Regions from separate parts of the Streptomyces sp. NPDC126497 genome, predicted to be linked through region 2. Evidence: riboswitches for the same ligand, from Rfam matches in the RefSeq annotation. Region 2 holds a riboswitch; the other holds the start of a gene.
The links. Region 2 has a riboswitch for S-adenosylmethionine ahead of ABTY20_RS02175 (aminotransferase class V-fold PLP-dependent enzyme). Riboswitches for the same ligand answer to the same signal wherever they lie in the genome.

Region 1 (4,183 bases), on a different contig from region 2:
CGACGCCCACTGGCGGCGGAACTCCGCGTCGAAGACCGGCTCCAGCGGCGTCTGGTACAGCATGTGGTGCACGAACCACAGCACCGAGTTGGCGATCCCGTTGTACGCGTCGGCGTGCACGTCCGCCGGGACGTCCAGCATCCGCACGCCGTCCTCGCCGACCCCGCGCCGCACCGCCTCGCGGTCGCCGTCGGACAGCGCCGAGCACACCCACAGCGCCCCGGCGTCCGGCCCGATCGCGGACAGCCCGGACACCAGTCCGCCGCCGCCCCGCCTGGCCTGCAGCGACCCGTCTTCCTCCACCGTGTACGAGACCGGCCCGCGATTCGACGCGACCAGCACCTGAGCACCCTGCGTGACAGCCATACGCCTCAACCTAGCCCGGCCCCACCGGCCTCAAACGCACGGACCGGCCGCACCCGGGTCAGGCCACCCGCCGTGTCCGGTACTCCGCGATCTCCGTCATCGGCGGGCGTTCCTCCGTGTCCACGGGGTGCGTACGGGGGGCGAAGGTGTTGCCGACCCGCTCGAACTGGGTGAGCGCGGGGCGTATCAGGTGGCTGCGGGCCAGGCGGAGCTGGGCGGTGCGGTAGATCGTGGCGGCCATGCGGCCGAGGGCCTGGCCGTCCTGGTGGCGGTGCTTGCGGACGCCGACGTCGACCTGGGCGAGGGCGTCCAGGCCGACCAGGTGCAGGGCGTCGACCAGCATGCCGAGCTCGACGCCGTACCCGACCGGGAACGGGAGCCGTTCGAGCAGGCTCCGGCGGGCCGCGTACTCGCCGCCCAGCGGCTGGACGAAGCCGGCCAGCTGGGGCCAGTGCATGTTCAGCAGCGGGCGGGCCATCAGCTCGGTGACCCGGCCGCCCTGGCCGGCCGCGGTGCCGAGCGGACGGTCGTACATGGCCTTGACCAGCTGCACGTCCGGCTCGGTGAGCAGCGGGCCGACGATGCCGGAGACGAAGTCGGAGGAGAACTCCCGCAGGTCCGCGTCGACGAAGCACACGATGTCACCGCGGGTGACCAGCAGCGACCGCCACAGCACCTCGCCCTTGCCGGGCACGGCCGGGATGCGGGGGAGGATCACGTCGCGGTGGACGACGCGGGCGCCCGCCGCCGCGGCCACCTCCGACGTGCGGTCGGTCGACCCGGAGTCCACGACCACGACCTCGTCGACGAGCGGCACCCGCCGCACCAGATCGCGGCGGATCACCGTCACGATGTCGCCGACCGTCGCTTCCTCGTTGAGGGCGGGCAGCACCACGCTCACCGTCCGGCCCGTGGCGCGCTTGGCGGCCAGGAGCTGGTGCGGCGGCCGGTCGGTCACCGACCAGGAACGCTCGCCCAACCAGCGCTCGACTTCTTCCAGCACGGTCAGCGGCTCCTCACTTCTGTGATCCATCTCGCGGTTCGGACGACTATCTCAAATGCCCCGCCCGTCGGTTACAGTCTTGAACAGCGCGGAAGCCCACCGCAGGTCGGGGGGTGTCGCGCGGACAACTGAACACCGCTCATCCAGAGGGGCAGAGGGACACGGCCCGATGAAGCCCCGGCAACCCTCCAGCCGGTTCTCGTAGATCACTGTTGATCTTTTCCGCGAGGCTCCTGGCTAGGGAAGGTGCCAAATCCGTCTCACGGCGAGATGCGTCGTGAGGAAGATGAGGAGAAAGGGCCTCGCCTCACATGGCTGTGCACACTGTTGCAACCACCACCGATTCCACCGTAGGCGCATCCGCCTCTTCCGTCGACTTGGGCCCCGCCGCCGCCCTTTCCTGCCGCGAATGCGGACACCGGGTCCCCCTCGGTCCCGTCTTCGCCTGCGAGGAGTGTTTCGGCCCGCTGGAGATCGCGTACGACTTCTCGGCCCACGACACCGAGGAGCTCCGCAAGCGGATCGAAGCGGGACCGGCGAACATCTGGCGCTACGCGCCGCTGCTGCCCGTCCCGGCGGACGTGGCCACCAAGCCGAACCTGAACCCCGGCTGGACCAAGCTCGTCCAGGCCGACAACCTCGCCCGCGAGCTGGGCGTCGAGGCCGGCAAGCTGTTCGTCAAGGACGACTCCGGCAACCCCACGCACTCCTTCAAGGACCGCGTCGTCGCCCAGGCCATCGAGGCCGCCCGCGCCTTCGGCTTCACCACCCTGTCCTGCTCCTCCACCGGCAACCTGGCCGGCGCCGTCGGCGCCGCCGCGGCCCGCGCCGGCTTCCGGTCCTGCGTGTTCATCCCGCACGACCTGGAGCAGGGCAAGGTCGTCATGGCCGCCGTCTACGGCGGCGAGCTCGTCGGCATCGAGGGCAACTACGACGACGTGAACCGTTTCTGCTCCGAGCTGATCGGCGACCCGGCCGGCGAGGGCTGGGGCTTCGTCAACGTCAACCTGCGGCCGTACTACGCGGAGGGGTCGAAGACTCTCGCGTACGAGATCTGCGAGCAGCTCGGCTGGCGGCTGCCGGACCAGATCGTGATCCCGATCGCCTCCGGCTCGCAGCTCACGAAGATCGACAAGGGGCTGCAGGAGCTGATCGGGCTCGGTCTGGTCGAGGACAAGCCCTACAAGATCTTCGGTGCGCAGGCGGAGGGCTGCTCGCCGGTGTCGACCGCCTACAAGGCGGGGCACGACGTCGTGCGTCCGCAGAAGCCGGACACGATCGCCAAGTCGCTGGCGATCGGCAACCCGGCGGACGGGCCGTACGTCCTGGACATCGCGCGGCGCACGGGCGGTGCGGTGGAGGACGTGGACGACGGGCGGATCGTCGAGGCGATCAAGCTGCTCGCGCGCACGGAGGGGATCTTCGCGGAGACCGCGGGGGGCGTGACCGTGGGGGTCACCAGGAAGCTCCTCGAGAGCGGGGCGCTCGACCCGTCCCTGACCACGGTCGTGCTCAACACCGGGGACGGTCTCAAGACGCTGGACGCGGTCGCCGGTACGGGACTCACCGCGACGATCCGTCCCAGCCTGGAGTCGTTCCGCGAGGCCGGGCTCGCCTAGGGCCCGTCTCGCCGTTCCCGTCCGCGGGGCGGTGGGGCCCGGTCGCGTCCACGCGGCGACAGCCGCGTACCGGCACGGCCCCACGCCCCCGGCAAGTCACCCGACCGGAGGTTTTGTCGTGAGCGTCACCGTTCGTATCCCCACCATCCTGCGCACCTACACGGGTGGGCAGGCCGAGGTCGCCGCCGAGGGCGCCACCCTCGGCGAGGTCATCCAGGACCTGGAGAAGAACCACACCGGGATCGCCGCCCGGGTGCTGGACGACCAGGGCAAGCTGCGGCGGTTCGTGAACGTCTACGTCAACGACGACGACGTGCGGTTCGAGCAGGGCCTCGACACGCCCACCCCGGACGGGGCCGGCGTGTCGATCATCCCGGCGGTGGCCGGCGGCTGATCATTACCTGCGGTAACACCAGTTACCGGGCGTGCGGGACATCGCCCCCTCCGTGAGAGAAGCGGAGGGGGCGATTCCATGGGATTGAGCGCGATAGAGTTGGGGAAAGCGCCCCCGATCCACTGATCGAAGACGCCGAATTCCTGCCGCGGACCCGACTGGATGCAGCCAAAGTGCGGGTCCCTTTTGCGGTGTCTGAGCCCTTTATGCGGCCCGTCTTGCCCCGTAATCAGGCGAATTCTCGCCAGATTCCGGACCGGTGGCGTCCAGATTTCTCGTCCGACTGACCTGTTGCAGACGGCAGTTGGGCAGATACATTCAGCCGCGGTCGACGCGTTCCGGCGCACGCCCCCAACCGTTGGGGGGTGAGGTCTGACCCGGATCCGCGAAGTGTGGATCTGTGCAAGGGCCAGTAATAGGGGAGTTAGGCATGGCTCAGGGCACCGTCAAGTGGTTCAACGCGGAGAAGGGGTACGGCTTCATCGCGGTCGACGGTGGTGCGGATGTTTTCGTCCACTACAGCGCGATCCAGATGGACGGCTACCGCACCCTCGAAGAAGGCCAGCGGGTCGAGTTCGAGATCTCGCAGGGTCAGAAGGGCCCGCAGGCCGACATGGTTCGTCTCAGCGCCTGAACGCGCTACCTGCCGCAAGCATCTTCTGCCGGCGAAGGGCCCGCATCCTCCGGGATGCGGGCCCTTCGCCGTGCCCGGACCGGTGCGCGCCGGCGCGTGCCGGTGTTCGCGTGCGGCTGAGCGCCCCGCGTCTCTCCCCCCGGGCGCTTGCACTCGCATGGGTCGAG
Region 2 (4,183 bases):
ACGGCCACCACTGATCGCCTTCGGCACCCCATCCCAGTCGCCACACGACGGCGAAGGGCCCCCGTCCGTTCTGCGGACGGGGGCCCTTCGCCGTCCCCGGAGCTGGATAGGGTGGGGTCCGGGGAACCCCGCCGGGCTCCCCGGACCCCCTACGACCATCAGGAGCGGCCATGAGCGCTGTGACCCCCGCTGGAGGCGACACCGCGGCGGGCCGCTCCTGGCCCGCCCTGCTGAACGGACTGCTGGACGGCCGGGACCTGTCCGCCGACGACACCGCCTGGGCGATGGACCTGATCATGCGCGGGGAGGCGACCGACGCGCAGATCGCCGGGTTCGCGGTCTCCCTGCGGGCCAAGGGCGAGACCGTCGAGGAGATCACCGGCTGCGTGCGGGCGCTGTACGACCACGCCCATGTGATCGAGGTGCCGGGCGCGACCGTCGACATCGTCGGCACCGGCGGGGACGGCGCCAAGACGGTGAACATCTCCACGATGTCCTCGATCGTGGTGGCCGGCACCGGGGCGAAGGTCGTCAAGCACGGCAACCGGGCCGCGTCCTCCGCCTCCGGCGCCTCCGACGTCCTGGAGAAGCTCGGCGTCAACCTGGAGCTGTCCCCGCGCCGGGTCGCCGAGGTCGTCGAGGAGGCCGGGATCACCTTCTGCTTCGCGGTGAAGTTCCACCCGGCACTGCGCCACGTGGCCGCCGCGCGCGGCCAGCTGGGCATCCGCACGGTCTTCAACTTCCTCGGCCCGCTGGCCAACCCGGCGCGGGTCAAGGCGCAGGCGGTCGGGGTCGCCGACCCGCGGATGGCGCCCATCATGGCCGGGGTCTTCGCCGGGCGCGGTCACTCCTCACTGGTGTTCCGCGGCGACGACGGTCTGGACGAGCTGACCACCACCGCCACCTCCAAGGTGTGGGTGGTCCGCGACGGCAAGGTCGACGAGGAGACCTTCGACCCGCGCGAGGTGGGCATCGAGCTGGTTCCGGTGGAGGCCCTGCGCGGAGCCGACGCCTCCTACAACGCGGAGGTCGCCCGCCGGGTGCTGGACGGCGAGGCCGGCCCGGTGCGGGACGCGGTGCTGCTGAACTCGGCGGCGGCGCTGGTCGCCCTGGAGCCGGGCCCCGGCTCCCTGACGGAGCAGATCCGCGCCGGGATGGCGAAGGCGGCCGAGTCCATCGACTCGGGGGCCGCCAAGCGGGTCCTGGAGCGCTGGGTGGCCGTCAGCAACGCCTAGGGCGGGGGACGTCCCGCGATCCGGACACGGGTTGCGGGACCTCTGCCGTCTCCCGTACTTTCCTGTCCAGGTCACGAGTGACAGCCATCAGGCCCCGGCCGGCTGTCCGGCAACCCTCCGTCCGTGGCGGGGTGCCCCGGGTGAGGACCAGGCCGTGAGCAGCAGGGCGCACGGCAAGCGCGGACCCCTCGCACACCAGGGGTCCTGGTCGTCGAGGAGCCTTCCGTGAGCAAGCGAATGCGCTAGGGCTGCCGAGCCCCGCCTCCGCGCACCCCTTCACCTCTTCCTCCGTGCTCGAGCGATGCGCGCCCGCACGGGGATTCCGCCTGCCCCACCGGGAGTTCCGCCATGTCCGTCCCCACCGCCGTCGCCGCCCCGTCCGTCCGCGCCCCGCTGCCCGTGCTGGGCCGGGACGTCACCGTCCCCCTGGTCACCGGCGGCGAGATCGGCTACGCCGCCCTCGACTACGCCGCCAGCGCCCCCGCCCTCCAGCGGGTGTGGGACGACGTGGCCGCGTACGCGCCGTACTACGGCAGCGTCCACCGGGGCGCCGGACACCTCTCCCAGCTCTCCACCGACCTGTTCGAGAAGGCCCGCCGGACCGTCGCCGGGTTCCTCGGCTGCCGCATCGAGGACAGCCCGGGCGAAGCCCGGTCCGGCAAGGGGGGTGACGGGCGACGGGAGGGCGACCAGGTGGTGTTCACCCGGTCCACCACCGACTCCCTCAACCTGCTCGCCGCCGTGCTCCCCGACGGCTGCGAGGTCTTCGTCTTCGAGACCGAGCACCACGCCTCCCTGCTGCCCTGGCGCGGTGCCCGCGTCACCGTCCTGGACGCCCCGGACAGCCACCGGCAGGCCGTCGAGACCCTGGAGCGCGCCCTCGCCGACCGCGACCCCCACGGCCCCGCCCTGGTCTGCGTCACCGGCGCCTCCAACGTCACCGGCGAGCTGTGGCCCGTACGGGAACTGGCCGCCGCCGCGCACGCGCACGGCGCCCGGATCGTGCTGGACGCCGCCCAGCTCGCCCCCCACCGCCCGGTGAACGTGCGGGACCTGGACGTCGACTGGGTCGCCTTCTCCGGACACAAGCTGTACGCGCCCTTCGGCTCCGGGGTGCTGGCCGGCCGCGCCGACTGGCTCCGGGAGGCCGAGCCCTACCTCGCGGGCGGCGGCGCCAGCCGCACGGTCACCCGGCGCGCGGACGGGGGAGTGGACGTGGAGTGGCACGAGGGCGCCGCCCGCCACGAGGCCGGCTCGCCCAACGTCATCGGCGTCCACGCCGTCGCGTCGGCCTGCGAGGCGCTCACCGAGGCCGGGTTCGACGCCCTGGCCGCCCGTGAGGAGGAGCTGGTCCGCGCGGTGCGCGAAGGGCTCGCGGACGTGCCCGAGGTGCGGTTCCTGTCGCTGTTCGGGGACGACGCCCCGCGCGTCGGGGTGCTCTCCTTCGTCGTCGAGGGCTGGAACAGCTCCCACTTCGCCGCCGCGCTGTCCGCCGAGTACGGCATCGGCGTGCGCGACGGGCTGTTCTGCGCGCACCCGCTGCTGCGCGGACTGCTCGGCGGCGACCGGGGGAGCCGGGCCGAGTGCGGCGCCCCCGGGACGGCGTCCGGCGGGGAGTCCCTCGCCGCCGTCCGGGTCAGCTTCGGCGCGGGCACGCCGGACGAGCACGTGGAGCGCTTCGTGCGCGCGGTGCGCGAACTGGTCCGGGACGGTGCCCGCTGGACCTACCGAACGGTGGACGGCCGCTGCGTCCCGGACGCCCCCGCCCGGGCGTGACGTCCCGGCGCGGGCGCGGGGGCCCGCACGCGGCCCGGGGGACGTCACGCCCGGGCGCGCGGGCTCAGCTGTCCAGGCCGATGGCGAACGCCGCCTCCAGGTCGTGCTGCGAGTACGTGCGGAACGCCACGTGCGTGTCGGTGCCCTCGACGCCCGGGATCTTGCTGATCCGGCCGGGGATGACCTCCGCCAGGTCCTCGTGCTCGCGGACCCGGACCATGGCGATCAGATCGTAGGTGCCGGTGACGGAGAAGACCTCGCTGACGCTGTCCAGCGCGGCGATCCGCTCCGCGATCTCGGGGATCCGGTCCACGCTGGTCTTGATGAGGACGATCGCGGTGATCACGGCTGGTTCTCTCCCTCGGGGGCCGGAGCAGGGGCGGCCTTCACTGTAGTCGCCCTGCCGAAACGCACCCACGCGTAGCCGAAGCCCAGCCCGAACCCGATCAGGTGCGTCAGGTACGCCACCCCCGGCTCCTCGCCCGCCCGTCCCGCCGCCGCCCACTGCAGCGCCGCCCAGAACGGCAGCACCACCCACGCCGGCAGGCGCACCGGCAGGAAGAACAGGAACGGCAGGAGACTGGTCACCCGGGCCCGGGGGAACAGGAAGAGGAACGCGCCCAGCACCGCCGAGATCGCCCCGGAGGCGCCGACCAGGGACCGCTCGGAGTCCGCGTTGACGGCGGCGTACCCCAGCAGCGCGAGGGCGCCGCAGCCGGCGTAGCACAGGGTGAACCGCACCCGGCCCATCCGTGCCTCGGTCATCGCCCCGAACACGTGGAGGAACAGCATGTTGCCGAGCAGGTGCACCCAGCCGCCGTGCACGAAGAGCGCCGTGGCGGGGGTCGGGAAGGCCTCGGGGGATCCCTCGAACAGCTCTGCGGGGACGACGCCCCAGCGCCGGAAGTAGGCCCGCTGCGCGGCCGGCGGCTCCTCCCCGGGCAGGCCCGAGACCGGCCCGATCAGGAAGACCAGGCAGCACAGCGCGACGAGGGTGCGGGTCACCGGCGCGGGGGCGCCCCGGATCGCCCCGGCGGCCGACGCGCTCCAGTTGCGGATCATGAATACAGAGCATGACGTAACCGGACGCAACCGCACGGACCGCCTCGCCGCCGTGGACGGGCGGGCGGCGAGGACCCGCCAGGCCGTAGGGTTACGAGCCACACGCACCG

Region 1: it holds a riboswitch for S-adenosylmethionine, as region 2 does, so the genes downstream of both, thrC (threonine synthase) here and ABTY20_RS02175 (aminotransferase class V-fold PLP-dependent enzyme) in region 2, are expected to answer to the same signal.

The regions. Positions count from the first base shown of each region.
Region 1 covers NZ_JBEORT010000017.1:59,307-63,489, forward strand. Annotated here, with positions in the region: gene ABTY20_RS11440 (alpha,alpha-trehalose-phosphate synthase (UDP-forming)) at 1-366, opposite strand, end outside; gene ABTY20_RS11445 (glucosyl-3-phosphoglycerate synthase) at 425-1,369, opposite strand; SAM riboswitch class I at 1,506-1,662, shown strand; gene thrC (threonine synthase) at 1,681-2,988, shown strand; gene ABTY20_RS11455 (ubiquitin-like small modifier protein 1) at 3,107-3,382, shown strand; gene ABTY20_RS11460 (cold-shock protein) at 3,813-4,016, shown strand.
Region 2 covers NZ_JBEORT010000002.1:220,623-224,805, reverse strand. Annotated here, with positions in the region: gene qcrB (cytochrome bc1 complex cytochrome b subunit) at 1-14, shown strand, start outside; gene trpD (anthranilate phosphoribosyltransferase) at 171-1,235, shown strand; SAM riboswitch class IV at 1,305-1,421, shown strand; gene ABTY20_RS02175 (aminotransferase class V-fold PLP-dependent enzyme) at 1,584-3,011, shown strand; gene ABTY20_RS02170 (Lrp/AsnC family transcriptional regulator) at 3,076-3,357, opposite strand; gene ABTY20_RS02165 (rhomboid family intramembrane serine protease) at 3,354-4,073, opposite strand.